One region of the Duganella dendranthematis genome, then DNA from elsewhere that is predicted to be linked to it. Evidence: predicted binding sites of a transcription regulator. Region 1 holds the regulator's gene; each other region holds the start of a gene.
The links. The regulator sigma-54, encoded in region 1, starts transcription at its own class of promoters, with help from an activator protein. The targets are predictions, from matches to a motif close to TGGCANGNAANCTGCTTT.
Positions count from the first base shown of each region.

Region 1 (9,836 bases):
GCCGATTCGCTGCTGTACGACGCCAAGGAAGGCGGCCGTAACCGCGTGGTCAGCTACCCGGCTGAGTGATTGCTGGGTCTCCCCCAACCGTTGCGCTACCGCTGGGTCTGACCCCGTGCGGGGGCAGACCCCGCCTGGCCCTGCGGGGTTCAGCGCAGCAGGCGCTGCTCGGCGCGGTTGACGGCGTCGGCGCCGCCGCGCAGTACCACCACGTCACCCGCCTGCAGTACGGTCTCCGGCGATACTTCCAATCCACCTTTACCGCGCCGGATGCTGGTCACGGCAGCGCCGCAACTCTCCACATCCACCGATCCCAGCGACCGGCCCACCGCGCCGGCACTACCAGCCAGCGTGACCGAGTGCAAGCGCTCCGGGTCGGTTTCCTCTTCCACGTCCGTCATGCCCGGGAAGTAGCCGCGCAGCGACGCATAGCGCTCCTCGCGCGCCGCCTGCACCCGGTGCACCACGCGCCGCAGCGGCACGCCCAGCATCACCAGCGCGTGCGATGCCAGCATAAGGCTGCCTTCCATCACTTCCGGCACCACCTCGGCCGCGCCGGCCGCCTTCAGCCGGTCCAGATCGGTATCGTCATGCGAGCGCACGATCACCGGCAACGACGGCGTCAGCTCGTTCACCTGGTGCAGCACACGCAGCGCCGAAGGTGTATCGGCATACGAAATCACCACCGCGCTGGCGCGGTAGATGCCGGCCGCCACCAGACTCTCGCGCCGGCCTGCATCGCCGTAGGAAACGTGGGCGCCGGCGCTTTGCGCTTCCTGCACCCGCTCCGGGTCCATGTCCAGCGCGTGGTAGTCGATCTTTTCTTCCGCCAGCAAGGTCGCCAGGCGCTGGCCGCTGCGGCCGAAACCGCACACGATCACATGCTTGTTGGTCGACATCGCCCGGCTGGCGATCTTGGTCAGTTGCAGCGACTGCATCATCCACTCATTGCTGGAGAACTTCATGACGATCTTGTCCGACTGCGCGATGAGGAACGGCGCAATCAGCATCGACAACACCATCGACGCCAGCACCACCTGCACCAGGTACGAGTCCATCAGGTGATGATCGGAGGCCAGGTTCAGCAGCACGAAGCCGAACTCGCCGGCCTGCGCCAGCGCCAGTCCGACCCGCATCGACACCCCGTCCGACGAGCCGAACAGCTTGGCCAGGCCGGCGATCAGCGCAAACTTCAGCACCACCGGTGCGCACAGCAGCAACAGCACCAGCCACCAGTTTTCCAGCACCATGCGCAGGTTGAGCAGCATGCCGATGGTGATGAAGAACAGTCCCAGCAGCACGTCGCGGAACGGTTTGATGTCTTCTTCCACCTGGTGCTTGTATTCGGTCTCGGAGATCAGCATGCCGGCCACAAACGCGCCGAGGGCCAGCGACAGGCCGGCGCGCTCGGTGATCCAGGCCGCGCTCAGGGTCACCAGCAGCAGGTTCAACATGAACAGTTCCTGCGAGCGGCGCTTGACCACGATGGTGAACCAGCGCCGCGTGACCTTGTGGCCGACCACGAACAGCAGGGCCAGCACCACCACCGCCTTCAGGCTGGCCCAGCCGAGCGTTTCGGCCAGCGCCTCGGGGCGCTCGCCCAGCGACGGAATCAGGATCAGCAGCGGCACCACCGCCAGATCCTGGAACAGCAGTATGCCGATGATCTTGCGGCCGTGTTCGCTTTCGAGTTCCAGCCGCTCGGTCAGCATTTTGGAGACGATGGCGGTGGACGACATGGCCAGCGCGCCGCCCAGCGCAAACGAGGCCTGCCAGCTGATGTGCAGATGCGGCGGCAGTTGCGTGGCCAGCGTCCAGCCGAAAATCATGGTGGCGATGACGGTCAGCACCACCTGTGCCATGCCCAGCCCGAATACAATGCCGCGCATGGCCTTCAGTTTGGGGAGGGAGAATTCCAGGCCGATCGAGAACATCAGGAACACCACGCCGAACTCGGCCAGACCGTGGGTGGTTTCGCTTTGCTCGGCAAGCCCCAGCGCGTGGGGGCCGATCAGGATGCCGACTGTCAGGTAGCCGAGCATCGGCGGCAGGTGCATCATGCGGAAAGCCACCACGCCGAGCACGGCACTTCCCAAAAGCAACAATGTTAATTCGAGGGGTGAAAACGTCATTTCAACATCGCCAGTAAATAAAGTTCGTTGTTTGCAGTGTGCTTTGCGCGTTATGTTGTGACTGGCAAGTTTTTTGCTTTCTCAATTCGGCTATACTTGGGCATGAGTGTAACCCATGAAAAAACAATGCTGAAAGTTTTTGATGCAAAAACGGCACTGCGTCTTGCCCGAGATACCCTGCAAAACGAAGCGGACGCCATCAATGCCCTGAACGCCCGCCTGGAACAGGACGACAGCGTGGTGCAGGCCATTTCCCTGCTGCTGAACTGCACCGGCCGCGTGGTCGTGTCCGGTATCGGCAAGTCCGGCCACATCGCGCGCAAGATCGCCGCCACGCTGGCCTCGACCGGCACGCCGGCGCTGTTCGTGCACCCGGCCGAAGCCGCGCACGGCGACCTCGGCATGGTCACCCGCGACGATACCTTTATTGCCATTTCCTATTCCGGCGAGAGCTCGGAACTGATGACTATCCTGCCGGTGGTCAAACGCATGGGCAGCAAGGTCATCGCCATGACCGGCAAGCCGGGCTCCAGCCTGGCCACCATCGCCGACGTGCATTTGAACGTGGCCGTGGCCAAGGAAGCCTGCCCGATGAATCTGGCGCCGACCACCTCGACCACCGTCACGCTGGCGCTGGGCGACGCCCTGGCCGTGGCGCTGCTGGACCTGCGCGGTTTCAAGGAAGAAGATTTTGCCCGCTCGCATCCGGGCGGCGCGCTGGGCCGCCGTCTGCTGACCCACGTCAAGGACGTGATGCGCAGCGGCGATGCGGTGCCGCGCGTGATGGCCGACGTCAAGCTGACCGAGGCGCTGCTGGAAATCACCCAGAAGGGCATGGGCATGACCGCCGTGGTCGATGCCGACGGCAGGCCGGTCGGCGTGTTCACCGACGGCGACCTGCGCCGCATGATTGAAAAAGTGCAGGACTTTACCAAGGTGGTGATCGGCGATGTGATGCACGCCAACCCGCGCAGCATCTCGCCTGAGAAAATGGCGGTAGACGCCGTGGCCGTGATGGAGCAGTTCCGCATCAACCAGATGCTGGTGACCGATGCCGACGGCAAACTGGTCGGCGCGCTGCACATCCATGACCTGACCCGCGCCAAGGTGATCTGATGACGATGACCTATCTGGAGCGCGCTGCGCGCGTCAAGCTGATGATCTTCGACGTCGACGGTGTGCTGACCGACGGCAGCCTGCACTATGGCGCCGAGGGCGAAGCGCTGAAGACCTTTAACGTGCACGACGGCCTGGGTATCAAGCTGATTCAGGAAGCCGGCATCGATACCGCCATCATCAGCGCGCGCACCTCGCCGCAGGTGATCAAGCGCGCGGCCGATCTCGGCATCAAGCACCTGCACCAGGGCGGCCACGACAAGCTGACGCCGTTCAACGCGCTGCTGGAAAAGACCGGCCTCACCGCCGAGCAGGTCGGCTTCATCGGCGACGATGTGGTGGACTTGCCGATCCTCACGCGGGTCGGCTTTGCGGTGGCGGTGCCGAACGGCCGCAAGGAAGTGCTGGAGCGTGCACATCACACTACCGTGGCCCATGGCGGCCGTGGCGCGGTGCGCGAAGTGTGCGAACTGTTGATGCATGCGCAAGGCAGTTACGAGCGCGTGATGGCACAATTCCTGGTTTAGACGAGGACAGTCATGCGTAAAAGAACAGCCCATCGCTGGCAACTGACGGTGATCATGATGGTCGGCGTGTTTGTCGCCTTCGGCAGCTTCTGGCTGGTGCAGGTGGTGGACCAGGCCAGCCAGCAGGCGCAGGCCGACAAGTTCCGCGATGAACCGGATTACATCATCGACCGTTTCAGCCTGGTGCGCATGAACGAGAAGGGCCAGCCGGCCTACATCATTTCCGGCGACAAGCTGACCCACCACCCGACCGACGATTCGTCGCTGATCGACAAGCCGTATGTGCACAGCCTGGGCGGCGAGCAGCCGCCGATGAATATCCATGCCGACACCGCCAATGTCGATCAGGGCAATACACGCGTCAAGCTGAATGGTAATGTGGATGTGGTAAGGCCGGCCACGCAGCTGGCGCAGGAACTGCGCCTGAAGACCAGTACGCTGACGGTGTATCCGGACGAAGAACGGATGGAGACCGACGCCGCGGTCGACATGCTCTCCGGGCGCTCGACCGCCACCGGCACCGGCATGACGGCCAACAACGCGACCCGCCAGATCAAGCTGGGCGGCCGCGGAACGATTACGATGCCGCCGCGCGCGGCACATTGAAGGAAACCAGAGACATGAACGCATTCAAGATGAGCAAACTGATGCTGGCGGCCACGCTGCTGCTGGCCGCCGCCGGCGCGACCTACGCGGAAAAAGCCGACTCCAGCAAGCCGACCCAGATCACCTTCGACCAGCTGGACGCCGATGACGTCAAGCAGATCAAGACCTTCACCGGCAACGTGGTGCTGACCCGCGGCACGCTGCTGATGAAATCGCCGAAGGCGGTGGTGACCGAAGATCCGGAAGGCTACCAGTACGTGGTGCTGACCAGCGGTCCGGGCGTGCAGGCGATCTTCCGCCAGAAGCTGGACGGCGCCGGCGACCAGTGGGTCGAAGGCAAGGCCGACCGCATCGAATATGACGGCAAGACCGAGCTGGTCAAGCTGTTCGCCAAGGCCGAGATCAAGAAGCTGGAAGGCCCGAAAGTGGCCAGTCAGGTCGACGGCGAATTCATTTCCTACGACAGCCGCAAGGAATTCTTCGCGGTCAAGAACACGCCGAGCGGCGACAGCAAAGTGGGCGGCGGCCAGAGCACCATGGTGATCCAGCCGGCCAACAAGCAGCCGGTACCGGCTGCGGCGCCCGCGCCCACCACGCAGCCTGCGGCGGGGAAATAAGATGGAATCATCCTGCGGTAGCACCCTGATCGTCAAAGGCCTGCAAAAGACCTACGGCAAGCGCCAGGTGGTGCATGACGTGTCGTTGCAGGTCGAGTGCGGCGAAGTGGTCGGCCTGCTGGGCCCGAACGGCGCCGGCAAGACCACCTCGTTCTACATGATCGTCGGCCTGGTGCCGTCGGACGCCGGCAGCATCGACATCAGCGGCGTCGATATCTCGTCGCTGCCGATCCACCGGCGCGCGGCGATGGGCTTGTCGTACCTGCCGCAAGAAGCGTCGGTGTTCCGCAAGCTGACGGTGGAAGAAAATATTCGCGCTGTCCTCGAAATTCAAAAAGTGGACGGCAAGTCTTTATCCAAGGCTGAAATTGAAGAACGGCTGAATACCCTGCTGGCCGATTTGCAAATCGAGAAGTTGCGCGAGAACCAGGCGCTGTCGCTGTCCGGTGGCGAACGCCGCCGGGTGGAGATCGCCCGCGCGCTGGCGACTAACCCGCGCTTTGTGCTGCTCGATGAACCTTTCGCCGGGGTCGACCCGATTGCCGTGATTGAGATCCAGCGCATCGTGCGCTTCCTCAAGGAACGCAATATCGGCGTCCTCATTACCGATCACAATGTGCGCGAGACGCTGGGCATCTGCGACCGCGCATATATCATCAACCAGGGCTCGGTGCTGGCATCAGGCCGTCCGGACGACATCATCGCCAATGAATCGGTGCGTCGCGTCTACCTGGGTGAACACTTCAGAATGTAAATCCCAGCCTCATGAAACAGTCTTTGCAACTGCGCACGTCGCAGCATCTCGCGTTGACGCCACAGTTGCAGCAGTCGATCCGGCTGCTGCAATTGTCGACGCTGGAGCTGCACCAGGAACTAGAACAGCTGCTGACCGATAACCCGCTGCTGGAGCGTCTTGACGACCCGCTGGATCACTCGCTGCGCCTGCTGGGCGATGGCGCCATCAACCAACAGGCGCCGGCCGGTGACGCGCCCGCCGAAGGCCCGCCAGGCGAGGCGCCGGCGGCCGAAGCCGACAATTACGAGGCGCCCGGCGCCGACACCGAAAGCACCACGCCCGACGCCGACATCGACTGGGGAGACGCCGGCCGCAGCAAGAACAGCGACGACGAGGATGCGCGGCCGCAGCTGGAAGCGCATCACTGCACGCTGCGCGACCATCTGATGGAACAGATGCGCGTGACGGTGCTGGAAATGCGCGACCGCGCGCTGGTCGAACTGATCATCGACGCGCTCGACGAAAACGGCTACCTGGAAGAAGCGCTGGAAGAGATCCACGCGCGCCTGCCGGAAGAACTGGAAGTCGAGATCGAGGAATTGCAGACCGCGCTGAAGCTGCTGCAAAGCTTCGATCCGATGGGGGTCGGCGCGCGCAATGCGGCCGAGTGCCTGGCGATCCAAATCAAGCGCTTGCCCGGCGTGCCGTTGGTGACCCGGCGCATGGCGCTGGCCATCGTGGAAAACCATCTGACCTGGTTTGCGCAGCGCGATTTCAACAAGCTGAAAAAAGCGCTGCTGTGCGATGACGAAGATCTGCGCGAAGCACAGACCGTGATCCGCCAGTGCAATCCGCACCCGGGCGCGGCGTTCGCATCGGACGTGTCTGACTACGTGGTGCCGGACGTGATCGTCAAGAAGTCGCGCAACGGCTGGCAGGTCAGCCTGAACAACGACGTCATGCCGCGCCTGCGCGTCAACGCCATGTACGCCAACCTGCTCAAGCAGGGCAAGGGTGAAGGCGCGATGGGCGCGCAGCTGCAGGAGGCCAAGTGGCTGATCAAGAATATGCGGCAGCGTTTCGACACGATCCTGCGCGTGGCACAGGCGATAGTAGAAAGACAAAAGAACTTTTTCTCGCACGGCGCGGTCGCCATGCGCCCCCTTGTGCTTCGCGAAATTGCTGATACACTGGGTTTACACGAGAGCACAATTTCTCGCGTAACAACTCAAAAATATATGCTGACCCCGCACGGCATGTTTGAGTTGAAATATTTCTTTGGTAGCCATGTCGCCACCGAAGCTGGCGGGGAAGCAAGTTCGACGGCGATACGCGCTTTGATCGTGCAATTGACAGGAGCTGAAGACCCGAAAAATCCTTTATCCGACAGTAAGATTGCGGACATGCTGGGAGAACAGGGCATGGTGATTGCGCGACGCACTGTTGCCAAATATCGCGAAGCTCTCAAGATCCCGCCAGTCAGTCTCCGCAAGTCTTTGTAGTTACTTGGTTCCTGTGCGCCCGGCAGCAAAGGGCAGCGCACTAACCGTAAGCAGCGACATTATCTTTAGGAGTGTGTATGAATCTCACCATCAGTGGACATCATCTCGAAGTGACCGCAGCGATTCGCGAGTACGTACAGAACAAGCTGGAGCGGGTCACCCGCCACTTTGATCAAGTGATTGATATTGCTGTCATCCTGACCGTAGATAACCTTAAAGAGAAAGAGAAACGCCAGAAGGCTGAAATCAACCTGCGTATGTCCGGCAAGACCGTCTACGTGGAGAGCCTGTCGCAAGACCTGTACGCCGCCATCGATACGCTGATCGATAAGCTGGATCGGCAGGTCATGAAATACAAAGCCAAAGTCCAGGGCCATGATCGCGATGCGATCAAGCACATGCCCGATCCGGACAGCTACGAAACCGCTGCCGCCGCCTGATTAAGCGACCACAGCATGACAAACAAAGGGCGCCCAGAGCGCCCTTTATTGGAGACATATGGTTAAACGTTTAACTTCATTCTTCGTGCTGGCGCTGGCCGGTCACGTTGCCGCTGCCGCGTGCGATACACCGCCGCCGGCCCGCATCGACATCGACGCCAACAGCTATTACTCGGATGCGCATCACTCGGTGATCGATCCGGTCCTGCGCGCCAAAAATATCGCCAACACCAAGCCGATCGAAGATTTCCTGGCGCATGTGGCCAAGGATGCCAATGCCGGCGGCGATGCGGCCTGTGCGGTGTCCTGGCTGGCCAGCTGGGGTGAGCAGAAGGCTATGCTGGGCAAGCTGTCCAGCGAACAGGCCTACTACGTACGCAAGTGGACGCTGGGCGGCTTGGCGCTGAATTACGCACGCGTGCAGACACAGGCGACGCCGGTGCAGCGCGCCGTCATCGAAAGCTGGTTCAAGGCCCTGGCCAACGCCACCATGGCGCATTCGGACACCAAGAAGGGCGGCCGCAACAATCACTACTATTGGGAAGGTCTGGCGGTGACTGCGGTAGGCGGCGTCACCGGCGATGTCCGCTACCTCGACTGGGGCCGCAAGGTGTTTGCGCATGCGATGTCGCAGGTGGCGGCGGACGGTTCGCTGCCGGCCGAGATGGAGCGCGCTGGCAAGGCCTTGCACTATCACGTGTTTGCCGTCACGCCGCTGGTGATGATGGCTTCGATTCTGGACCTGCACGATGCGCGGCTGGACAAGGTGGTGAACTTTACCGTGGCGGCATCGGCCGATCCTTCCGGTATCGCGCGCATCACCGGCGTGGAGCAGGAACCGGTCGGCAGCCGCGAGGTGACGCTGGTGTACAACCGCCACGAGGGCAAGGCCGCGCCCGCCGCCGGGAAGCCGCTGTGGCAGCCGCGTCTGGGTGGCGCGCTGGACGTGCCCAACCCGCTGGAGCATCTGAAGTAGAATAGTTCGCATGAGCGAATATATCCACACCAGTGTTAGCAACGGCACCGGCTTGATCGTGCTGGACCGGCCCAAGGCCCTCAACTCTTTGTCGCTGGAGATGGTGCGCGCGATCACGCGCGCGCTGCGTTGCTGGCGCGATGACGACAGCGTCGCCGCCGTGCTGGTGCGCAGCAGCAGCGAGAAAGCGTTCTGCGCGGGTGGCGACATCCGCTTTTTCCATGACGTCGGCCGCGCAACGCCGCAGGGCGGCAGTGCGCTGCTGGAAGATTTCTTTACCGAGGAATATTCGCTAAATCATTTAGTCCATTTTTATCCCAAGCCCTACATCGCCTTGATGGACGGCGTGGTGATGGGCGGCGGCATGGGCATCGCGCAGGGCGGCGTGCGCATCGTCACCGACAAGACCAAGATGGCGATGCCGGAAGTGAACATCGGCCTGTTTCCGGACGTGGGCGGCAGCTATTTCCTGTCGCGTGCGCCGGGAGCGCTGGGGTACTACCTGGGCGTGACGGGTGTAACGATCAACGCCGCCGACGCGCTGTACGCCGGCCTGGCCGACCACTACGCGCCGCTGGCGGACCGTGCCGAACTGGAGAAGCTGCTGGCTGCCACGCCAGGCGCCCAATTGCGCGACGCCATCGCCACCTACGCCGCCGCGCATGACGCCGGCGCCAGTGCACTGGCTGCCGACCGCGCCGCCATCGACCAGCACTTCAGCGCCGGCTCCGTGCCCGCCATCATCGCCTCGCTGCAAGCCGACAGCAGCGAATTCGCGGCGAAGACACTGCAAGTGATGACGACGCGCTCGCCGTTGATGATGTCCGTCACGCACGAGCTGATCAAGCGCGGCGCCGCACTGGATGTGGCCGGCTGCCTGCGCATGGAACGCACGCTGGTGCGCCACAACTTTGAAAACGGCGAAGTGATCGAAGGCGTGCGCGCGCTGGTGATCGACAAAGACAACGCCCCGCAATGGCAACCCGCCACCCTGGCGGAAGTCACATCAGAGATGGTGCAACGCTTCTTCCAGCCAGTCTGGCCAGACTACGCCCACCCGCTGCGAAGATTATGATACGAAGGCAGTTCCAAACCGAGTTGATCAAGGACGGCAAGTGTGAGGGGAGACGTCAGATTGTCCGGGGAGCTGAGAGCCGTTGAGATTTGCTCTCGCGAGTAACCGT
Region 1 covers NZ_CP051684.1:2,973,324-2,983,159, forward strand. Annotated here, with positions in the region: gene HH213_RS13580 (GGDEF domain-containing protein) at 1-69, shown strand, start outside; gene HH213_RS13585 (monovalent cation:proton antiporter family protein) at 150-2,132, opposite strand; gene HH213_RS13590 (KpsF/GutQ family sugar-phosphate isomerase) at 2,259-3,248, shown strand; gene HH213_RS13595 (KdsC family phosphatase) at 3,248-3,775, shown strand; gene lptC (LPS export ABC transporter periplasmic protein LptC) at 3,788-4,381, shown strand; gene lptA (lipopolysaccharide transport periplasmic protein LptA) at 4,396-4,998, shown strand; gene lptB (LPS export ABC transporter ATP-binding protein) at 5,000-5,752, shown strand; gene HH213_RS13615 (RNA polymerase factor sigma-54) at 5,764-7,236, shown strand; gene hpf (ribosome hibernation-promoting factor, HPF/YfiA family) at 7,314-7,676, shown strand; gene HH213_RS13625 (alginate lyase family protein) at 7,735-8,652, shown strand; gene HH213_RS13630 (enoyl-CoA hydratase/isomerase family protein) at 8,663-9,727, shown strand; gene HH213_RS30675 (addiction module antidote protein) at 9,700-9,836, opposite strand, start outside.

Region 2 (9,836 bases), 2.7 Mb from region 1:
GTGCGGCGGATCATCTGGAAATACTCGTTGCGGTCATCAATTGTTACAAAATGGGTGACGGCCAGCTGGTTGTCTTCATACACCAGCAAATCAAGGGGCAGGCCGACCGAGACGTTGGACCGTAACGTGGAGTCCATGGAAATCAGCGCGCACTTGGCGGCATCGTCCAGCGAGGTGGCCGGCGTCACCACGCGATCGATGATGGGCTTGCCGTATTTGGCTTCGCCGATCTGGAAATAGGTGTTCTCGTCGTGCGCTTCGATGAAGTTTCCGGCCGAGTAAATCTGGAACAGCCTGCAGCGTTCGCCCTTGACCTGCCCGCCGAAAATGATGCTGACATTGAACTCAATGCCGAAGTCCGCCAGCGTCCTGGCATCGCGCTCATGCACCTGGCGCACCGCCTGGCCGAGAATGCGCGCGGCATCATACACGCTCGGCGCGGTCCAGATGGTGTGGCCGGCATCGTCCATCAGCTCCGACACCAGCTGGCGGATCGATTGCGATATCGACAAATTACCGGCGGTCATCATCACCATCATGCGGTCGCCGGGAATCTCAAACACGGTCTGCTTACGGAACGTGCCGACCTGGTCCACGCCCGCATTGGTACGTGAATCTGATAAAAACACCAGCCCGGCATTCAGGCGCATGCCCACACAATAAGTCATCGTTGCAAAGTATTGATTTGAAGTATCGTTATTTTACACCGCTCATTGCGGCACAATCTGTACGTCCACGCTCAAAGACTCGGTACCGCCGCCGCGTCGCACGCCGCGCACCGGGGCGGCGCTGTCGTAATCGCGGCCGGTGGCCAGACGGCAATACGCGTCCGTCATCAGCCGCGCATGGGTGACGTCGATGCTGACCCAGCCGCTGTGATCCTTGTCGTCGGCCCAGGCGTCGACCCAGGCATGGCTGGCGGCGTGGCCGGTATTGCCGGGGTCGATGTAGCCGGATACATAGCGCGCCGGAATGCCGTGCGCATGGCAGCAGGCCAGGAACAGGTGGGCATGGTCCTGGCACACGCCCTGACCGAGGGCGAGGGCGTCGCTGGCGGTGGTAGAGACCGCGGTCGCACCGCTTTGATACCGGACCGCACCAAAGATGTGCTCCGCAAGGCACATCAGGTCGCGCGTCATGGCCCTGCCGTCAGGCAAGCACGACGCCGCTAGCTCCAGGATGCCGGGCGTGGCGGCCGTCAGCCGGGTCGGCACGGTGAAAATCAGCGGCGACAGCGCGTCGGCGACGATGCGGCCGCGATCCGGCACCGTGGTTTCCACCACGCCGCTGGCGACGATCGACAGCGCCTGGTGCGGGGTATCCATCGTCATCATGTGCGACAGGTTGCCGTAGGCGTCGGTGTAGCGGTGCATATGGCCCGGCGCCGCCAGGTTCCAGGCCAGCACGTGCTGCTGCGGCTCCACCCGCGGGGTCAGGTGCAGCTGCTGGATGGTGTAAGCCAGCGGCAAGGTATAGGTGTAACGCGTTTCGTGCCGGATGGACAGTCGCATTGAGTGGCCTTTCGCTTATGCCGCAAGCGGCACCAGGAAATCGCGGCTGACGCGATTGCCCAGTTCGTAGATGTTGGCCAGGAAGCGGGTCAGCGTGTCATGCAAGCCGTCCGCCAGGATATCGTCGATTTTGCCGAATTGCAGCTCAGCGCGCAGGCGGCCGGCGAAGCGTTCGGTATCGGCCGAGACGTCGTTGCGCACCTCGTGCAGGTTTTGTACCACTTCATCCATGCAGGCCAGCAGCGAGCGCGGCATGTCGCCGCGCAAGATCAGTAACTCGGCGATGCGCGCCGGGGTGATGACGTCGCGATACACCTTGCGGTAGATCTCGAAGCCGGAGACCGAACGCAGCATCGCGCCCCAGTAATAGAAATCGCGCTGGCTCATGCTTTCCGCGCTGTCGGTGGCGCCGCCGTGGTATTTCACGTCCAGAATGCGGGCGGTGTTGTCGGCGCGTTCCAGAAACGTGCCCAGACGGATGAAATGGACCGCCTCGTCGCGCAACATGGTGCCCAGTGTGACGCCGCGCGACAGGTGGGAGCGGTACTTGACCCATTCAAAGAACTTGCTGGGATCGGTTTCCAGCAGGTCGCTTTGCAGGCGGCGCTGCATGTCCAGCCAGGTTTGGTTCTGGATTTCCCACACTTCCGTGGTCAGCGTGCCGCGCACGGCGCGGGCATTTTCGCGCGCTTGCGTGAGGCAGGCCACAATCGACGAGCTGTTGTCGGGATCGCGCACCATGAAGTCGATGACTTCGCGGCCCTCCAGCGACTGGTATTTCTGATTGAATGCCTTTTGCAGCTCGGAGATGCCGAGCAGGGCGCGCCAGCCCTGGGCATTTTCCTCGTCGGACTGCGGCAGCATCGAGGTTTGTACGTTGACGTCCAGCATGCGCGCGGTGTTTTCGGCGCGCTCGGTGTAGCGGGCCATCCAGAACAAGTGGTCAGCGGTTCGGCTCAGCATGCTTATTTCTCCAAAATCCAGGTGTCCTTGGTGCCGCCGCCTTGCGACGAATTCACCACCAGTGAGCCTTCCTGCAAGGCCACACGCGTCAGGCCGCCGGGCACCATCGAGATGGTTTTGCCGGATAGCACAAATGGCCGCAAATCGATGTGGCGCGGGGCGATGCCACTTTCCACATAGGTCGGGCAGGCGGACAGGGCCAGCGTCGGCTGGGCGATGTAGCCGTCCGGCCTGGCGATCAGGCGTTGGCGGAAGTCTTCGATCTGCGCCTTGGTCGAGGCCGGCCCGACCAGCATGCCGTAGCCGCCGGCGCCGTGCACTTCCTTGACCACTAGCTCGGGCAGGTTGGCCAGCGTGTAGGCGAGATCTTCCTTCTTGCGGCATTGGTAGGTCGGCACGTTGTTTAGCACCGGTTCTTCCGACAGGTAGAACTTGATCATGTCCGGCACATACGGATAGATCGACTTGTCGTCGGCCACGCCGGTGCCGATGGCGTTGGCCAGCGTTACGCGGCCGGCGCGGTAGACCGACAGCAATCCCGGCACGCCCAGCGAGGAATCCGGCCGGAACGCCAGCGGATCGAGGAAATCGTCGTCCAGCCGGCGGTAGATCACGTCCACCCGCTTCGGCCCGCGCGTGGTGCGCATGAACACGGTGTTGTCGCTGACAAACAAATCCGTGCCCTCAACCAGCTCCACGCCCATTTGTTGCGCTAGAAAAGCGTGCTCGAAGTAAGCCGAGTTGTACATGCCCGGCGTCATCACCACCACGGTGGGGTCATTGATGCCCATCGGCGCCACCGAGCGCAGATTGTCCAGCAGCATGTCGGGATAATGGTCAACCGGGGCGATCTTGTTGCGGGCGAACAGTTCCGGGAACAACCGCATCATCATCTTGCGGTCTTCCAGCATATAAGAGACGCCGGACGGCACCCGCAGATTATCCTCCAGCACGTAAAACTCGCCCTGGCCGGCGCGCACGATATCGACGCCGGCGATGTGGGCGTAGATGTCGGATACCACGTTAATGCCTTGCATCTCCGGGCGGTACTGGGCGTTCTGGTATATTTGCTCGGCGGGAATAATTCCGGCCTTGATGATGTTCTGATCGTGATAAATATCGTGGATGAACATATTTAGCGCCTTGACGCGCTGCACCAGGCCGGTCTGCAACTGCTTCCACTCGGCGGCGGGGATAATGCGGGGGATGGTATCGAACGGAATCAAGCGCTCGGTGCCGGCATCGTCGCCATACACGGCGAAGGTGATGCCGACGCGGCGGAAGGTGAGGTCGGCCTCAGCGCGCTTGCGTTCGATGGTATCGGCGGATTGGCGCTGCAGCCAGCCGCAGAATTCGCGGTAGTGTTCACGCACCTCAGCGCTGGCATTGTGCGCCAGGCCGTCAGCTGTCATTTCATTGAAGAATTTTGGCATATCGGACATTCCCTGTTTGGCACGTTTATTCTTCTATCAAGAAACGTGCCAAGGGGAATGCCCGCTTTTGGTGCAAGCGCCCGGGGTGGGCGCCGTCAATCAACGATCAGATATTGCCGCTGCCGGAGCCGATGCTGCCGCCGCGATTGCTGTAAGTCGGATCGATGTAGCCCGGATCACTTTGCAGGCTGGCGCTGCCGCTGCCCATCACGCTGCCGGTCGAGGTCACGCCGCCGGGAACATTTTGCTGGGTACCGTAGAAGCTGTGCAGCTGGGTGTTGAACTCGGTGCTGGCCATGTCGGGCCAATTGTCCTGGTCAAAGCCCGGGGCGTTTTTCAGATGGTCTTTCGACACGTCCAGCAGGAAGCGCTTGTTTTCGGTGTCCAGTTGCAGCGCCTGCCATGGCACGGCGAACAGCTTGTCGCCCATGCCCAGCCAGCCGCCGAACGACAGCACAGCGTAAGCCACCTGGCCGCTGCGAATGTCCAGCATGATTTCCTTGATGTCGCCCAGGTCTTCGTCCTGGCGGTTGTACACATCTTCACCTATGAGCGTGTCGGCGCCCATCAGGCGAGGGCCTGGGCCGGTTGCGTCGTCGCTGCGATAAATGCCGTAGGTGTCGCGGTCTAGATAGCTCATGATGGTCTCCAAAGGTTGGTAAGGTCCCGCGTCTAACGATGCGGTGACAGGCATCATCATGCTGCTTGCCCGACAGTTGAGGTATCGGTGCGCGTGCAGTGTCGCTGTAGGACAGGGATTAGTTCTTGAAGAACCAAAGTGCTACACTACCGCCCTCGCAAATTGGAAGACTCCGCATGACTGCTCCCGAACTCCGCGCCCGCGCGCTGCAATGCCTGACCGAGTCCGATCCGAGGGCCAAGGTGGCGGCGGTATACGCCTTGTCGACGGCATCGGAGCAGGGCGCTTGCCTGCCGGACCCGTTGGCGGAGCTGAGCTCGTCGGCGGAGATTCCCGGCCGGCCCGGGCGGCCGGACCTGGTGCCGCCACTGCAAGTGGGGCGTCGCGCGATGAATACGCCGGAAGGCCGCGCCATGCTGATCCACGCGCTGGCGCATATCGAATTCAATGCCATCAATCTGGCCCTGGACGCGATCTGGCGCTTTGCCGGCATGCCGGCCGCTTACTACACTGATTGGTTGCAGGTGGCCAAGGAAGAGGCCTACCATTTTTCGCTGCTGGAAGAACATCTGCAGCGGCTGGGCTATGGCTACGGCCAGTTCCTGGCCCACGACAGCCTGTGGGAAATGGTCGCCAGGACCAGCGACGACGTGCTGGCGCGCATGGCGCTGGTGCCCCGCACGCTGGAGGCGCGCGGTCTCGACGCCAATCCGCCGCTGCGCGCCAAGCTGGCCCAGGCCGGCGACAAGGAAGCCGCCGCCATTCTCGACATCATCCTGCGCGACGAAATCGGTCACGTGGAAATCGGTAATAGCTGGTATGGCTACCTGTGCCGCCTGCGCGGGCTGGAATTGATCCCGACCTACGCAGCGCTGGCAGCGCAATACAAAGCGCCAACGCCGCGCGGCCCGTTCAATCTGGAAGCGCGGCGCCAGGCGGGCTTTACCGAGGCCGAGTTACAATTACTGATACAGCCGCCCAGCTAATCCTAGGCTTCCACCGGGCTAGGTTGGACGGCCATGCGACGGCGCTGCTCAGTGTCGGCCGCCGCGTTAAGGTCGGGCGGGAAGTCGTCCACATGCACCGACAGGTCGGTATAGCGGGCAAAGTCCGACATGGCGCGGCGTTCTTCCGGCGTCATCAGGCCTTGGGAGGCGGCGTTGGTGATCCAGTGTTCCATCTCCGGCAGGCTTTGCGGTATCGGCGGCAGCGTGCCGGCTTTGATGGCTGGCTTCAGACGGTGCTCGATGCCGTCCACCATGCTCAGCAGGCCGAACGCTAGTTCGCCGCAGGCGACCGGATCGCGCAGGTCGTCGGCCAGGAAGGTGTCGGCCAGCAGCCGTTCGCGGGAATCGCCGTGGGTCTGCATGGCGGTCGCGACTTCCGCGCCGATGCGGTCGGACGGTGCCGCATATGGCAGGCCGAACGGGAACACCAGCAGCCGCGCCAGCCACGCCGCCGGGCGGCTCGGGAAGTTGTCCAGCACGCCAACCAGCGCGATTTGCGCCTTGTCGAGCGCATCCTGAATCGACCAGTGGGCGTACGGGGCATCGGCTTCCTGATGGCCTTCATCCTCGTAGCGTTTCAGCGTGGCGCTGATCAGGTACAGCATGGACAGCACATCGCCCAGCCGCGACGAGATGCGTTCGCGCCGTTTCAGGTCGCCGCCCAGCGTGAACATCGACAAATCGGTCATCAGCGCAAATGCGGTGGACAGGCGGCCAACGGCGCGGTAATAGCGGCCCATCTCGCTTGAGGCGCGGCGCGGCACGGGTGCGGTCACGGCGCCGGTCAGGCTGTACCACAGCGAACGGAAGGCATTGCCGATGGTGAAGCGCATGTGGCCGAAGAAGGCGGCGTCGAAATCGATCAGCCCCTGGCGCTGGTCAGCGTCGGCGGTGGAGCGCATTTCCTTCAGCACGTAAGGATGGGAGCGAATCGCGCCCTGGCCGAAGATGATCAGGCAACGCGTGAGAATATTGGCGCCTTCCACGGTGATGGCAATCGGAATCTGCTGATACGCCCGCGCCAGGAAATTGGACGGTCCCATGCAAATACCTTTGCCGCCCAGGATATCCATGCCATCGTTGACCACCGCGCGGCCGCGCTCGGTCACATGGTATTTGGCGATGGCCGAGATGACCGCCGGCTTTTCACCCAGATCGACGGCCAGCGCAGACAGCTTGCGTGCCGCATCCATCATATAAAGATTGGCGCCCATGCGCGCCAGCGCTTCCTGCACACCTTCAAATTTACCAATGGCAGTATTGAATTGGCGGCGGATTGCGCAATACGCGCTGGTGCCGCGTACCGCCAGCTTGGCCGTGCCGACACTGGCCGAGGGCAGCGAAATGGCGCGGCCTGCGGCCAGGCATTCCATCAACATGCGCCAGCCTTTGCCGATTTGCTGCGGCCCGCCGATGACCCACTCCATCGGAATAAACACGTCCTTGCCGCTGGTCGGGCCGTTCTGGAACACCGCGTTCAGCGGCCAGTGCCGGCGGCCGATTACCACACCGGGATGCGTAGTCGGAATCAGCGCGCAGGTAATGCCGGGTTTGGCGTCCGGCGGTAGCAACTTGTCCGGATCGGTGACACGGAAGGCCAGGCCGAGCAGCGTGGCGATCGGTCCCAGCGTGATGTAGCGCTTGTTCCAGGTGATGCGCAGGCCCAGCACCTCGCGGCCCTCATGGTGGCCCATGCAGACCACGCCAGTGTCCGGAATGGCGGCGGCGTCCGAACCAGCATACGGGCTGGTCAACGCGAAGCAGGGGATCTCCTCCCCCTTGGCCAGACGTGGCAAGTAGTAATCCTTTTGCTGGTCGGTGCCGTAATGCAGCAGCAGTTCGGCCGGGCCCAGCGAATTGGGCACCATCACCTGCACCGCCAGCGCCGATGCGCGGGTTGACAGCATCATCACCACCTGCGAATGCATATAGGCCGAAAACGCCTTGCCGCCGTAGTGCTTGGGAATGATCATGCCGAGGAAGCCCTTGTCGCGGGCGAACTGCCAGGCCGGCGCCGGCAGGCCTTGCCAGACCTGGGTGGCTTCCCAGTCATCCACCATCTCGCACAACTGGCGCACTTCATTATTCAGGAAAGCCTGTTCTTCGGCGGTGAGGGTGGGGCGCTTGAGCTCCATGAACTTGTTCCAGTCTGGACGGCCGGAGAACAGGTCGGCGTCCCACCAGGTGGTGCCGGCTTCCAGCGCGTCGCGCTCGGTGTCGGACATCGGCGGCAGGATGCGCTTGAACAGCGCGTAAATGCGCGGCGTAATCAGGCTGCGCCGCAGCGGCGTATAAGCAAGCAGTACAACAATGGCGGCGATGATGACCGCAGCTATCCATAGCATCATGGTGATCTCCTCTAGTTAGGCGGAAGATAACCCAGCGAATCGCGCATTACTGTACGGTTGCGCTCATACAGGCTGTCATAAAAGTGTAATCCGGGGGCCATGCTGGCGATGTTCAGCTGTCCTCGATTGCGCCGACCGGTTTCGATACCAGCGGCGTGCAGGTGTATGTCGACCGCGACCCAACCTACCGTTGATTTCAGCCATTCCTAATCTTCAGCGAAGACAATCTTAAAAATGCGTATCCTGATTGTTGAAGATGAAACGAAAACCGGCGACTACCTGCGTAAAGGGCTGCTGGAAGCCGGCTTCCAGGCCGATCTGGCCCGTACTGGGCCGGGCGGCCTTGACCTGGCGCTGCACGAAGACTACGCCCTGATCGTGCTGGATGTGATGTTGCCCGGTCTCGACGGCTGGAGCGTGCTGCGCCGACTGCGTGAACGCAAGCAGACGCCGGTGCTGATGCTAACCGCGCGCGATGAGGTGGCCGACCGCGTGCGCGGCCTTGAGCTGGGCGCCGACGATTACCTGATCAAGCCGTTCGCCTTCGCCGAACTGCTGGCGCGGCTGCGGACCTTGCTGCGGCGCGCGCCGCCACGCCCCCGCGACACGTTGAATGTGGCTGACCTGTGCATTGAAGTGCAGCGCCGCCGCGTTTCGCGTGGTGACGTGCGGATCGACCTGACGGTGCAGGATTTCGCCTTGTTGCACCTGCTGGCCGAGCGTGAAGGCGATGTGCTGTCGCGCTCCTTGATCGCTTCCCACGTGTGGGACATGAACTTTGAATCCGATACCAACGTGGTCGATGTCGCCATCCGGCGGCTGCGCGCCAAGATCGACGATCCCTATCCGGTCAAGCTGGTGCACACAGTGCGCGGCATGGGTTACGTGCTGGAGGCGCGGGCGTGAATCCGGTGGCCAGCATCCGCTCTGGTTCCATTGCATTCCGCCTGACCTTGCTGTTTTCACTGGTGGCCATGCTGACCTTTACCGCCGTTGGCACCTATCTGTACCAATTGCTGGTACAAAAAATCGAGCTGCGCGACGACGACCGTCTGGTCGATAAAGTGGTGCTGGCGCGCACCTTGCTATCGGACTTTCCCTCGCTGGACGCCCTGTCCAAATCGCCGGCGCCGTTCAAACACGCCGTGCACGGCAGCGACGGCCTGACGTTACGCCTGATCGGGCCGGACGGCCGCCTGTTGCTGCAAGCGCCGGCGCGCGCCAACGCGCCACCCCTGGCTCCGCTGCACAATGTGGTGCCGATCACGCGTACGCCGGTAGCCGACGACGTCCACAAACAATCGTGGGCGCCTGACGAATTGCGGGTACTGAACGCCGAAGGCATGCTGGGCGACACCGCCGGCACGCCGGTGCAGATCGCCATTTCACGGCCGCGCTCGCGGCATTCCGAATTCCTGCGGCACTACCTGCTGAACCTGTCCTGTGCGGTGGCCTTCGGCGCCACGCTGGTGGCGGTGTTCGGCTTCCTGATCGTCCGGCGTGGCATGCAGCCGCTGCATCTGGTGATCAGCCAGGCCAACAACATCAGCACGCACCGGTTGAACACCCGCCTGTCGGTCGAGCGCGGACCGGCCGAGCTGCGCGAGCTGGCCGCCGCCTTCAACGCCATGCTGGACCGGCTGGAAGACGGCGTGCAGCGCCTGTCGGGCTTCGCCGCCGACCTCGCGCACGACATGCGTACACCAGTCAACACGCTGATGGTGGAAACCCAGGTGGCGTTGTCGCAGCCGCGCAGCAACGAGGAATATCAGGCCATGGCGGCCTCCAACCTGGAGGAATACGAGCATCTGGCGCACATGATCGAGAACACGCTGTTCCTGGCGCGGGTCGACAACGCCCAGCTGGCGATCGCCCGCGCGATGCTGGATGCGCGGGCCGAATTGCGCCGCGTCTGCAATTATTTTTCCGGTCTG
Region 2 covers NZ_CP051684.1:5,654,683-5,664,518, forward strand. Annotated here, with positions in the region: gene HH213_RS25885 (proteasome-type protease) at 1-668, opposite strand, end outside; gene HH213_RS25890 (transglutaminase family protein) at 711-1,511, opposite strand; gene HH213_RS25895 (alpha-E domain-containing protein) at 1,527-2,474, opposite strand; gene HH213_RS25900 (circularly permuted type 2 ATP-grasp protein) at 2,477-3,907, opposite strand; gene HH213_RS25905 (PRC-barrel domain-containing protein) at 4,014-4,547, opposite strand; gene HH213_RS25910 (ferritin-like domain-containing protein) at 4,724-5,533, shown strand; gene HH213_RS25915 (acyl-CoA dehydrogenase) at 5,536-7,902, opposite strand; gene HH213_RS25920 (heavy metal response regulator transcription factor) at 8,137-8,808, shown strand; gene HH213_RS25925 (heavy metal sensor histidine kinase) at 8,805-9,836, shown strand, end outside.
Region 2: a site for sigma-54 is predicted at 3,941-3,958, ahead of HH213_RS25900 (circularly permuted type 2 ATP-grasp protein). Genes of this name have one in related genera too.

Region 3 (9,836 bases), 1.5 Mb from region 1:
AGGCCGCGTTTGGGGGAAGTTGCCATGATCAGGTTTCCTTTTCCAGCATTGCTCCCAACGCCTGCCGCGCGGCCTGGAAAGATCGTTCCATGTCAGCCAGCAGGACAGCGGCGCCGGCGGTGGTATCGTTGCGTCCCAGTTGCTCCAGCTCTTTGCTGCGCTGGGCCAGTGCGTTGGCGCCGACATTGGCGGCGCTGGATTTGAGACTGTGTGCGCTCTTGCGCAGTTGTTCGGCATCGTCGGCGGCAATCGCCTGGCGCAGGGTGTGCAGGTGGCCCGGCGTGTCGTTCAGAAAGGCTTGCAGCACGCGTTCCAGCAGCGCGTCGCCGTTGGCCGGGCTGAGGGCGCGGATGTTATCCAGTGCTTGTTGGTTGATCGGTTCGTCATTGGGCGGCGGCGGTTCGGCCAGCGCGGCCGATGTAGCCGGCACGCGCGGCAGGCTGATCCAGCGCGACAATGTCTGGCCCAGTGCCTGCTGCGTGAAGGGCTTACTCAGGTAATCATCCATGCCGGCCGCCAGGCAGGATTCGCGGTCGCCTTGCAGCGCGTTGGCGGTGATGGCGATGATCGGCAGGCTGCGCGCGCGGCCGCGTTGCTGTTCGTGGCGGCGGATTTCGGTGGTGGCGGCAAAACCATCCATCACCGGCATCTGGCAATCCATCAGGATCAGGTCGAAATCGTCGGCCTGCACCGAGTGCAGCGCTTCCTCGCCGTTGCAGGCGCGGCTGACGTCCAGTCCCAGGCCTTCCAGCATGGCGCTGGCGACTTCGACGTTGACGGGATTGTCTTCCGCCAGCAGTACCTTGCGGCGCTTGCGCGGACGTGTGCCCGCCAGTGCGCCGGTGCTGAGTGCGCTGACCGGCGGCGCCGTCACCGCCACCGCCACCGCCATCGAATCGGCCAGGTTGGGCGGGCGCGGCGTCGTGGTTTCGGCCGCAGTCGCGTCCGCTGCCGGCCGGCTGTCGCGACCGCGCACCGGGGTGACGATGGCGTCGTACAGGTCGCACTCGCGTGGCGGCTTGATCAGTTGGAAGGCGACGCCGGCGGCGCGCCGTTGTACGCCGTCGGCGGCATTGCGCTCGGTGCTGAGCAACAGCAGGCGGGTGGGCGTCAGCGTGCGGTCGGCGCGGACGGCGGCCGCCAGCGCCAGGCCGGAAGTGCGCGGCTGTTCCATGTCGAGCAGCACCACGTCGTAGGGCTGGTCGCGTGCCGCCGCCTGCCGCAGTTGGGACACGGCCTCGTTAGCGGTGGCGCTGGCATGGCTGATGCGCCAGGCCGCCAGTTGCCGTTCCAGCGCGGCACGGCTGGCCGGTTGTTCATCGACAATCAAAGCGCGGATTCCCTGGGTTGCGGTGGATGGATCGTCGATATCGATACGACGTTTGTCAAAATTTACGGCAAACCAAAAGACCGATCCTTGAGTTAGCGCATGGTCGACGCCTATTGTGCCGCCCATTAATTCCACCAGTTGCTTGGAGATCGCCAGGCCCAGTCCGGTGCCGCCGTGCTTGCGCGTGGTGGAACCGTCCGCTTGCGAGAAGGAATCGAAGATGCGTGCGCGCGCTTCGGACGAAACGCCGATGCCGCTGTCATGCACCTCGAAACGCAGGCCGACCGATTGCGCATCTTCCTGCGCGACGACCACCTTGAGCATGATCTGGCCGCTGTCGGTGAACTTGATGGCGTTGCCGAGCAGATTGAAAATCACCTGCCGCAGCCGGTTGGGATCGCCGCAGATGCTGAGCGGGATGTTGTAGGCGATGTCCAGCTCCAGCCGCAACCCCTTGGCGTGCGCCTGCGGCGAGAACACATTGTCGATGTCGGCCAGCAGGTCGCGGAAATTGAAGTGGATGTATTCCACCGTCAGCTTGCCGGCTTCGATCTTGGAGAAGTCGAGGATGTCGTTGATGATCACCAGCAGATGCTCACCTGAGCGCTTGACCATGCTGGTGTAGTGGCGTTGCTGTTCCGTCAGGCGCGTGGCCAGCAGCAGCTCGGTCATGCCGAGCACGCCATTCATCGGCGTGCGGATTTCGTGGCTCATGGTGGCGAGGAAGGCACTCTTGGCCTGGCTGGCGGCCTCGGCCGAGTTCTTGGCTTTTTCCAGCTGCTCGGTGCGCACGCTGACCTGGCGTTCCAGCTGGTCGCGATATTCGGCCAGCGCGGCGTCGCGGCCTTCCACCTGCGCCAGCATGTCGTTGAAGCTGTCGATCAGCGCCCCCAGCTCGTCGCTGCGCTGGTGGACAATGCGCGGCGTCGCGTGACCACGGCTGACCTGCTGGGCGGCGGCGATCAACTGGCCGACCGGTTCGGCGATGCTGCCCTTGAAGCGGGCCGCCGTCAGCAGCGCCATCATGAACGACAGCGCGGCGGCGGCGATGGCGGCGCCGAGGTTTTTCAGGATGTCCAGCCACATCCGCAGTTGCGAACTTTCCAGCATCACCACGCCGACCGCCGTCTCGCCATCGCGCAGCACGCGGTAGACGCGTAGCGCCGGCGCCCATGGCGCGCCGCTGCGTTCGCTGCTGACGTCGGCCGCGCTGACGCTGGCGCTCAGCTTATCCGGTCCGGTCTGCTTCTGCGGCAGGCGCGGCGAGGTGTAGCGTGCCAGCAGCTTGCCGTCGCTGTCGTACAGCGCTGCTTGCAGAATGTCTTCCTCGACCGCCAGCGTGGCAAGGGTCTGCTCGGCCTGGTGGCGGTCGACGTACAACAGGGCGGTGCGGCTGTTGCTGCCGATGACGCCGGCCAACGATGAGAGTTGCTGACGCGAATCCTCGCTGTGGCTGAGCACGGCGGTGGCGGCAAATGCGACGAACACCAGCAGCAAGGCGCTACCAGTGGACACCACGGACATGATCGTGAGCTTTTGGCTCAGACCGGAACGTTCAAAGTTGAACATCGCGCGCCTCTCAATAAATTCCAATAGGAAAAATATATGTATCTGGCAAACTCGACATTGATCCTGGTCTAAGGCCGCACGTTTGCGCTGCCTCAAACAACGTGCGCGCGAGCGTCGCAAGCTAGGGGGATGGAACGCAAAAAAATCCTGTTCGTGGCCGAGGCGGTCACATTGGCCCACGTAGGCCGTCCGTTGGCGCTGGCGCAGATGCTCGACCGCCAGCGCTACGACGTGCACTTCGCCTGCGCGCCGGGTTACGAACGGTTCTTGCAGGGTAGCCAGCTCAGCAACTGGCCGCTGACCAGCATCGCCAGCGCGCGCTTCCTGGCTGCGCTGGCGGCCGGCAAACCGGTGTACGACGCGCCGACGCTGGCGCAGTACGTGCTGGACGATATGCGCCTGTTGCAGGAGCTGCGGCCCGATGTGGTGGTCGGCGATTTCCGGCTGTCGTTGTCGGTCAGCGCGCGGCTGGTGAAGGTACCGTATGTCAGCGTCACCAACGCCTACTGGAGTCCCTACGTAACGCAGCGTTACCAGGTGCCGGCGATTGCGCTGGCGCGCGTGTTGCCGATACCGCTGGCCGACAGCTTGTTCAACCTGGTGCGGCCGCTGGCGTTTGCCTTGCACAGCCGGCCGCTGAATCAGGTGCGTCGCGCCTACCGCCTGCCGTCGCTGGGGCACGATCTGCGGCGCATCTACACCGACGCCGACTACGTGCTGTACGCCGATATTCCGGAGATGTTTCCGCCGAGTGATTTGCCGGCGTCACATAGCTACCTGGGGCCGGTGATGTGGTCGCCGCCCGGCGAGTTGCCGGCGTGGTGGGATGGCGTGTCCGGCATGCGCGACATCGTCTACGTCACGCTGGGGAGTTCGGGGCAGGGCGGCTTGCTGCCGCAAGTGCTGCAGGCGCTGGCGCCACTGCCGGTGACGGTGATCGCCGCCACCGCCGGCAACGTCGACGTCGGCGTGCTGCCGGACAACGCGCTGGTAGCGGACTACCTGCCCGGTGAACTGGCGGCGGCGCGTTCGCGGCTGGTGATCTGCAATGGCGGCAGCCCGACCAGCCAGCAAGCGCTGGCGGCCGGCGTGCCGGTGCTGGGCATCGCCGGCAACCTGGACCAATATCTGAACATGGATGGCGTGCTGCGCGCCGGCGCCGGTGCCTTGTTGCGCTCGGACCGTCTGGCGGAAGAGCCCTTGCGCGAGGCTGTACTGCAACTGCTGTCGCAGCCGGAGTCGCGCGAGGGCGCGGCGCGGGTGGCGCAGCAATTCCAGCGTTACGATGCCGGCGCGCGGCTGGCGGGTTGTCTGGCGCGCATCCTGCAAAGATAGAAAAAGCGGAGCGGTGCTGTTTGCCGCTCCGTTGTCAATACCGCTGCGGCGGTCAGCACTGCACTTTGCGGCGCGTGCCCAGCGCGAGGCCGGCAAAGCCCAGTCCGATCAGTGCTAGCGTGGCAGGTTCCGGAATCGTGGCGAAACTCTGCGACGAGTCGACCTTCAGGAATGGTACCGTGGTGGGGGTGGAGCCATCCCACATGGTGGTGGGGGTAAAGAACGACGGCACGTTGGTGGTGCCGGTAAATTTGTCGACAAAGATGGAGCCGGTCACTGCATCCAGGTACAGCGGATTCACATAGTCGAGCATGAAGCGCGAGTCGAACGAGCCGGTGCCGACCGCGCCGCTGGCGCTGAAGCTGGAGGCGTTGAATACCAGATGGCCGGACAGGATCAGGATGCCGTCGCCGTCGCCACCGGCGCCGCCGCAACCGGCCGAGGTGCTGCCAGCGCCGTAGCAGCGCACGGTGTTGGGGCCGTTGCCGGGAACGGCGCGGCTGCCGTCGGTGAGGTTATCGAGGTAGATGGCCATGTTCTGCACGCCGGCGTGCAGCGGATCGACATCCATCGCCGCCGACTGGGTGGGCGGCAGGCCGAAGTTGATGGTGGTGGCGCTTTGCGCCGTCACCAGTTCCTGAAAGCGGACCAGTTTGGTGATCTCATAAGTGGTGTTCAACCCTGCTGGCGTGACGATGGCGGGGATGTTGCTATTCGACATAGTCCCGACCATCATTTGTGAGCGTAGTTCGGTCAAGTAAGGCGCGGTGGCGCCGGGGCCGACGATGCGCCCGGGAATGAAGCCGCTGGACAGGCCGGTGTCGGTGACGTTGGTCCACAGGTCGGCATAGGTGGTGTAGTTGCCCGTGCCGGTCGGGTCCAGGCCCAGCGTGGGGCCGGCACTGGCGGTCAGTGGCGCCGCCAGCGCGCCGGCCAGGATGGCGATAGCCAGCGCGGGTTGATGGGTGTTCATGTGTTCTCCTTGAAAAGGGCCACGGAAATTGAGGCCGTAGGTAAAAAATTCAGCCGCAGCGATAGAAAAAGGCAGAAAAAAAGCGGGCCGGCGCTGTTCTGCCGATCCGCTGTCAATACCGCTGCTGCGGTCAGGACTGCACTTTGCGACGCGTGCCCAGCGCGAGGCCCGCAAAGCCCAGTCCGATCAGTGCCAGCGTGGCAGGTTCCGGAATCGAAGCGAAACTCTGCGACGAGTCGACCTTCAGGAATGGCACTGTGGTGGGGGTGGAGCCGTCCCACATGGTGGTGGGCGTGAAGAACGATGGCACGTTGGTGGTGCCGGTGATTTTGTCGATGAAGATCGAACCGGTGACCACGTCCAGGTACAGCGGATCGACATAGTCAATCATGAAGCGCGAGTCGAACGAGCCGGTACCGACCGCGCCGCTGGCGCTGAAGCTGGCTTCGTTGAACACCAGGTGGCCGGACAGGATCAGCAGGCCGTCGCCATCGCCGCCCGCGCCGCAACCGGCCGAGGTGACGCCGGCGCCATAGCAACGCACGGTGTTGGGGCCATTGCCGGGAACCGCGCGGCTGCCGTCGGTGATGTTATCGAGGTAGATGGCCAGGTTCTGCACGCCGGCGTGCAGCGGATCGACGTCCATCGCCGCCGATTGGCTCGGTGGCAGGCCGAAGTTGATGGTGGTGGGGGTTTGCGCCGTCACCAGTTCCTGGAAGCGCACCACTTTGCTGATTTCGAAAGTGCTGTTCAGCCCGGCCGGAGTGACGATGGCGGGGATGTTGCTGTTCGACATAGTACCGACCACCATTTGCGAGCGCAGTTCGGTCAGATAAGGCGCGGTGGCGCCAGGGCCGACGATGCGGCCGGGAATGAAGCCAGTGGCCAGGCCGGTATCGGTAACATTGGTCCACAGGTCGGCGTAGGTGCTATAGGCGCCCGAACCGGTCGGATCCAGGCCGAGCGTGGGGCCGGCGCTGGCGGTCAGTGGCGCCGCCAGCGCGCCGGCCAGGATGGCGACCGCCAGCGCGGGTTGATAGGTTTTCATGTGTGCTCCTCGAAAAGGGCCACGGGAATCGAGGCCGTATCGTATCAAGAGCAAAAGCCTTGCCAGTGGATGCAAATGCTGTGGAATCAAGCACTTGCGCGGCTTTAGGCAGCGTTGGCGGCGGCCGGTGTAAAAATATCCGTCAGGCCGCGTCTGGTGCGGATTTGAGCTTGCGCGCAGGGATGCCGCCCCAGATTTCGCCGGCGCCGATGCGGGTATTTTTGGTAACCACGGCGCCGGTTGAGACGATGGCGTTATCGCCGATCTGCACCCCGGCCATCACCACCGCCTTGGCGCCGATGGTGACGGTGTCGCCGATCTGGACCGGCAGCAGTTCCAGCCGCGCGCCTTCCACCACGTGGGCGAAGATGACGGCTTCGTGGCCGATGATGGTGTTGCTGCCGATGCATGTCAGCGGCGGATCGAGCAGGGCGCCGGCGCTGTAAGTGTTGGCGCCCAGCCGCGCGCCCAGCGCCAGGTAGATCAGGCGCTGGATCGGCACCGGGATGAAGTGGGTGCAGATCAGCGAGTTAAACAGCAGCAGGTAGAACAGGCTGTTGACGTTGGCCACCAGTTCGTCGCGCGAGTGCTCAACCACTTCGCCTTCCGGCAGCGGCAGCACCAGCAGGAACAGGCGGTAGACCAGAAAGGCGTACAGGTAAATCAGCAGCACCGCCGCCAGCACCAGCGTCACCCCGCGAAAGTCGCCCAGCGGCAGACGATCAACCACCAGCGCGGTGGTGCCGATGGCCAGCGCCAGGATCACCAGCAGCAGCCACAGGAACACCGCCACCTGGCAGAATTTGATGGCGCGCATCAGCCGCCTCCATGCACCGGCACCAGCAGTTCGCGCAGGGGCCGCCGCAATGAGCGCGCCGTGGCCGGCTGGCCGGCGCCGATGCGCGCCATGAACACGGCCGCTTCCCAGTCCTGCTGGCCGAGCAGCGCCGCGCCCGCGCGCGACAGCTCGACGGCTTTTTCCTGCATGCCGGCGGTGCCGGAAAACACGCGGTTCTCGCGCACGTAGCGGGAGAAAATCAGCGGCGTCATTTCCGGCTGCATCTGCAAGCCGAGCGCGGTGGCGGTCAGCCAGAAGCGTTGCATGGCGCGGCCGGCGGCGATATAGTCGTCCATGCGCTGCGGCCGCTGCACCGCCACCAGCACCAGGTGCGCGGCGCAGGCCAGCGACGGGATCAGGTCCATCTGCAGGCGCGGCGCCAGCGTGCCAGCCAGCCAGGTGTTGAAGAAGCGCACGCGCTGCCAGTCCTGCATCACCCAGCGCATCAGCTTGGTGGTCATCGGGTCGGCGCCCAGCGCCTGGTCGGGAATGCGGTCTTCGCTGTACTGGGCGTTCCACTCGATGATGGACTGATGCACGCGGTGCGCTTCCGGCATGGTCAGGCGCAGCTTGGCGTTGCGGAACATCAGACGGGCGGCCGCCACGCGCTGGCTGCCTTCCAGCCAGTGCACGCGATAGCCGTCCGGCAGCGCGGCGGTCAGCGTGGTTTTTTCGGTGACGGTCAGCGGACGCCGGCTCAGCGGGCGGCGCTGCACGGCGCGCGGCAGGATGGCGTCGGCCAGCGGATCGGCCGGCAGACCGGGCGAGGGCACGAATTCGACGCTGATGGTGGGCCGCGCTTCGGGCGTGTCCATGTTGCGCGCGGCGCGCATCTCCAGCCCGAAGGTGCTGGCGGCGATGGCCATGGTTTCCAGCAGCGCGCCGATCGACATCTGGCTGGGATGGCCGTCGAGGTCGTAGACGCAATGGTCGCGCGTGTCGTGGCCATGGATCACCAGCCGGCGATGGTCCAGCACTTCAAAGCGCCACGGCTGGGTGTTGTCGCCGCTGGGCGCCCAGCGCGCCAGGTCGAGGATCTGTTCGAGTGTGGCGTCCAGTTGCTGTTCCATCCTGTTCATGGTTCCCCTCCTGGCCGACGCCGTCGGGCCAGCATCATCATCAGCCGTTGTAGCGGATGGCGGTTGCCGCCGGGACGCCAGGTGCGCACCAGCTTGTTGCGGAAGGCGTCGAACTGGTAGCCCCACGGGGCCGGCCGTACGTCGCCGCGGTTGAGTAAAATCTTCAGCGCTTCGGTGGCAGCGGCGCCGGCGCACAATTCGCAGCCCATGATGGTGGACGGGCCGCGCTGCTCCTTCAGGTTGATGGCCGACGGATCGACCAGGTAGCCCCCGTGCAATCCGGCCGGCGCCAGCCCGACCAGGAAGCGCAGGGCTTTTTCCATGTCCGGCTTGTCGCCCCAGCCGAAGTAATCCTCGAACGTCATGTGGCCGGGCAGGAAGCTCAGCACGGCCGTACCCATGCCCAGCGGCGCCGCCGTCACGGACGGAATGCCGAGCCGGGCGCAGGCGGCAAAGGTGGCCTGGCGCGCGTCGAAGGCAAAGAAATCCAGGCCGTCCACATACAAGTCTACTCCTTCAAAGAAGCTGGCGAGGTTGTCCTGGCGGATGCCGTCGGGGAAACGCACCAGTTTCACTTCCGGATTGATATCCTGCGCCATCTCGGCCAGCACCTCGACCTTGGGCCGGCCCAGTGTGCCCATGGTGGCGCCGACCTGGCGGTTGAAGTTGGCGATGTCGAAGGTATCGAAATCGGCAATATGGAACGCGCCGATGCCCAGCCGCGCCAGCGTCAGCAAATGCACGCCGCCGACGCCGCCCATGCCGGCGATGGCGATGCGCTTGTTACGCAGCGTGGCCTGCTCGTCATTGGTGACCCAGCCGATGTTGCGCGCGAACGCCTGTTGGTAAATAAATTGATGTGCCATGCGTCTCCCATTTTCCAGTTGGACACATGGGGACGGTCGAAAGTTCCGCCGTGGATGAAAAAAGCCGGCTCCTGGGAGCCGGCCTGTGATCAGCAACAGCCGCCGCGCTTGCCCGCGCCGCCGTAGCGGGCCTCCTGCCGTTCGCGGAAGAATTCCTCGTACGTCATATAAGGCTCGCCCGGATGGGTGGTTTCCCGGTGCGTGACGTAGACGTCGTAATCAGGCAAGCCCATCATCAGGCGCATGCTTTGCCCGAGGTAGCGGCCGGCCTTGGCGATGTCGCCCAGCATCATGGCACCTGCGGCGTCAGCACCAGCGGGCTTTCGTTGGCGGTCGGCTTGCTGTTGGCGCGTGCCGCCAGCACGGTGCGGGCGCCGAAGATCAGCACGCTCAACACGACGATCACGAAGAAGCCGGCCAGCGAGGCATCCAGGTAATCGTTGAAGATCACCTGCTGCATCTGGGCGATCGACTTGGCCGGGGCCAGGATCTTGCCTTCATCCAGCGCCGCCTGGTACTTGGACGCGTGGGCCAGGAAGCCGACTTTCGGGTTGGCGGCGAAAATCTTCTGCCAGCCGGCCGTCAGCGTGCACAGCAGCAGCCAGATGGTCGGCACGATGGTGACCCAGGCGTACTGGCCGCGCTTCATCTTGTACAGCACGCAAGTGCCGAGGATCAGCGCGATCGCCGCCAGCATCTGGTTGGCGATGCCGAACAGCGGCCACAGCGTGTTGATGCCGCCCAGCGGATCGACCACGCCCTGGTACAGGAAGTAGCCCCAGGCCGCCACGCACAGGC
Region 3 covers NZ_CP051684.1:4,467,573-4,477,408, forward strand. Annotated here, with positions in the region: gene HH213_RS20450 (putative bifunctional diguanylate cyclase/phosphodiesterase) at 1-26, opposite strand, end outside; gene HH213_RS20455 (response regulator) at 29-2,899, opposite strand; gene HH213_RS20460 (glycosyltransferase) at 3,029-4,234, shown strand; gene HH213_RS20465 (PEP-CTERM sorting domain-containing protein) at 4,287-5,207, opposite strand; gene HH213_RS20470 (PEP-CTERM sorting domain-containing protein) at 5,338-6,255, opposite strand; gene HH213_RS20475 (DapH/DapD/GlmU-related protein) at 6,398-7,072, opposite strand; gene HH213_RS20480 (nitroreductase family protein) at 7,072-8,172, opposite strand; gene HH213_RS20485 (ThiF family adenylyltransferase) at 8,169-9,038, opposite strand; gene HH213_RS20490 (YbdD/YjiX family protein) at 9,128-9,328, opposite strand; gene HH213_RS20495 (carbon starvation CstA family protein) at 9,328-9,836, opposite strand, start outside.
Region 3: a site for sigma-54 is predicted at 6,303-6,320, ahead of HH213_RS20470 (PEP-CTERM sorting domain-containing protein). Genes of this name have one in related genera too.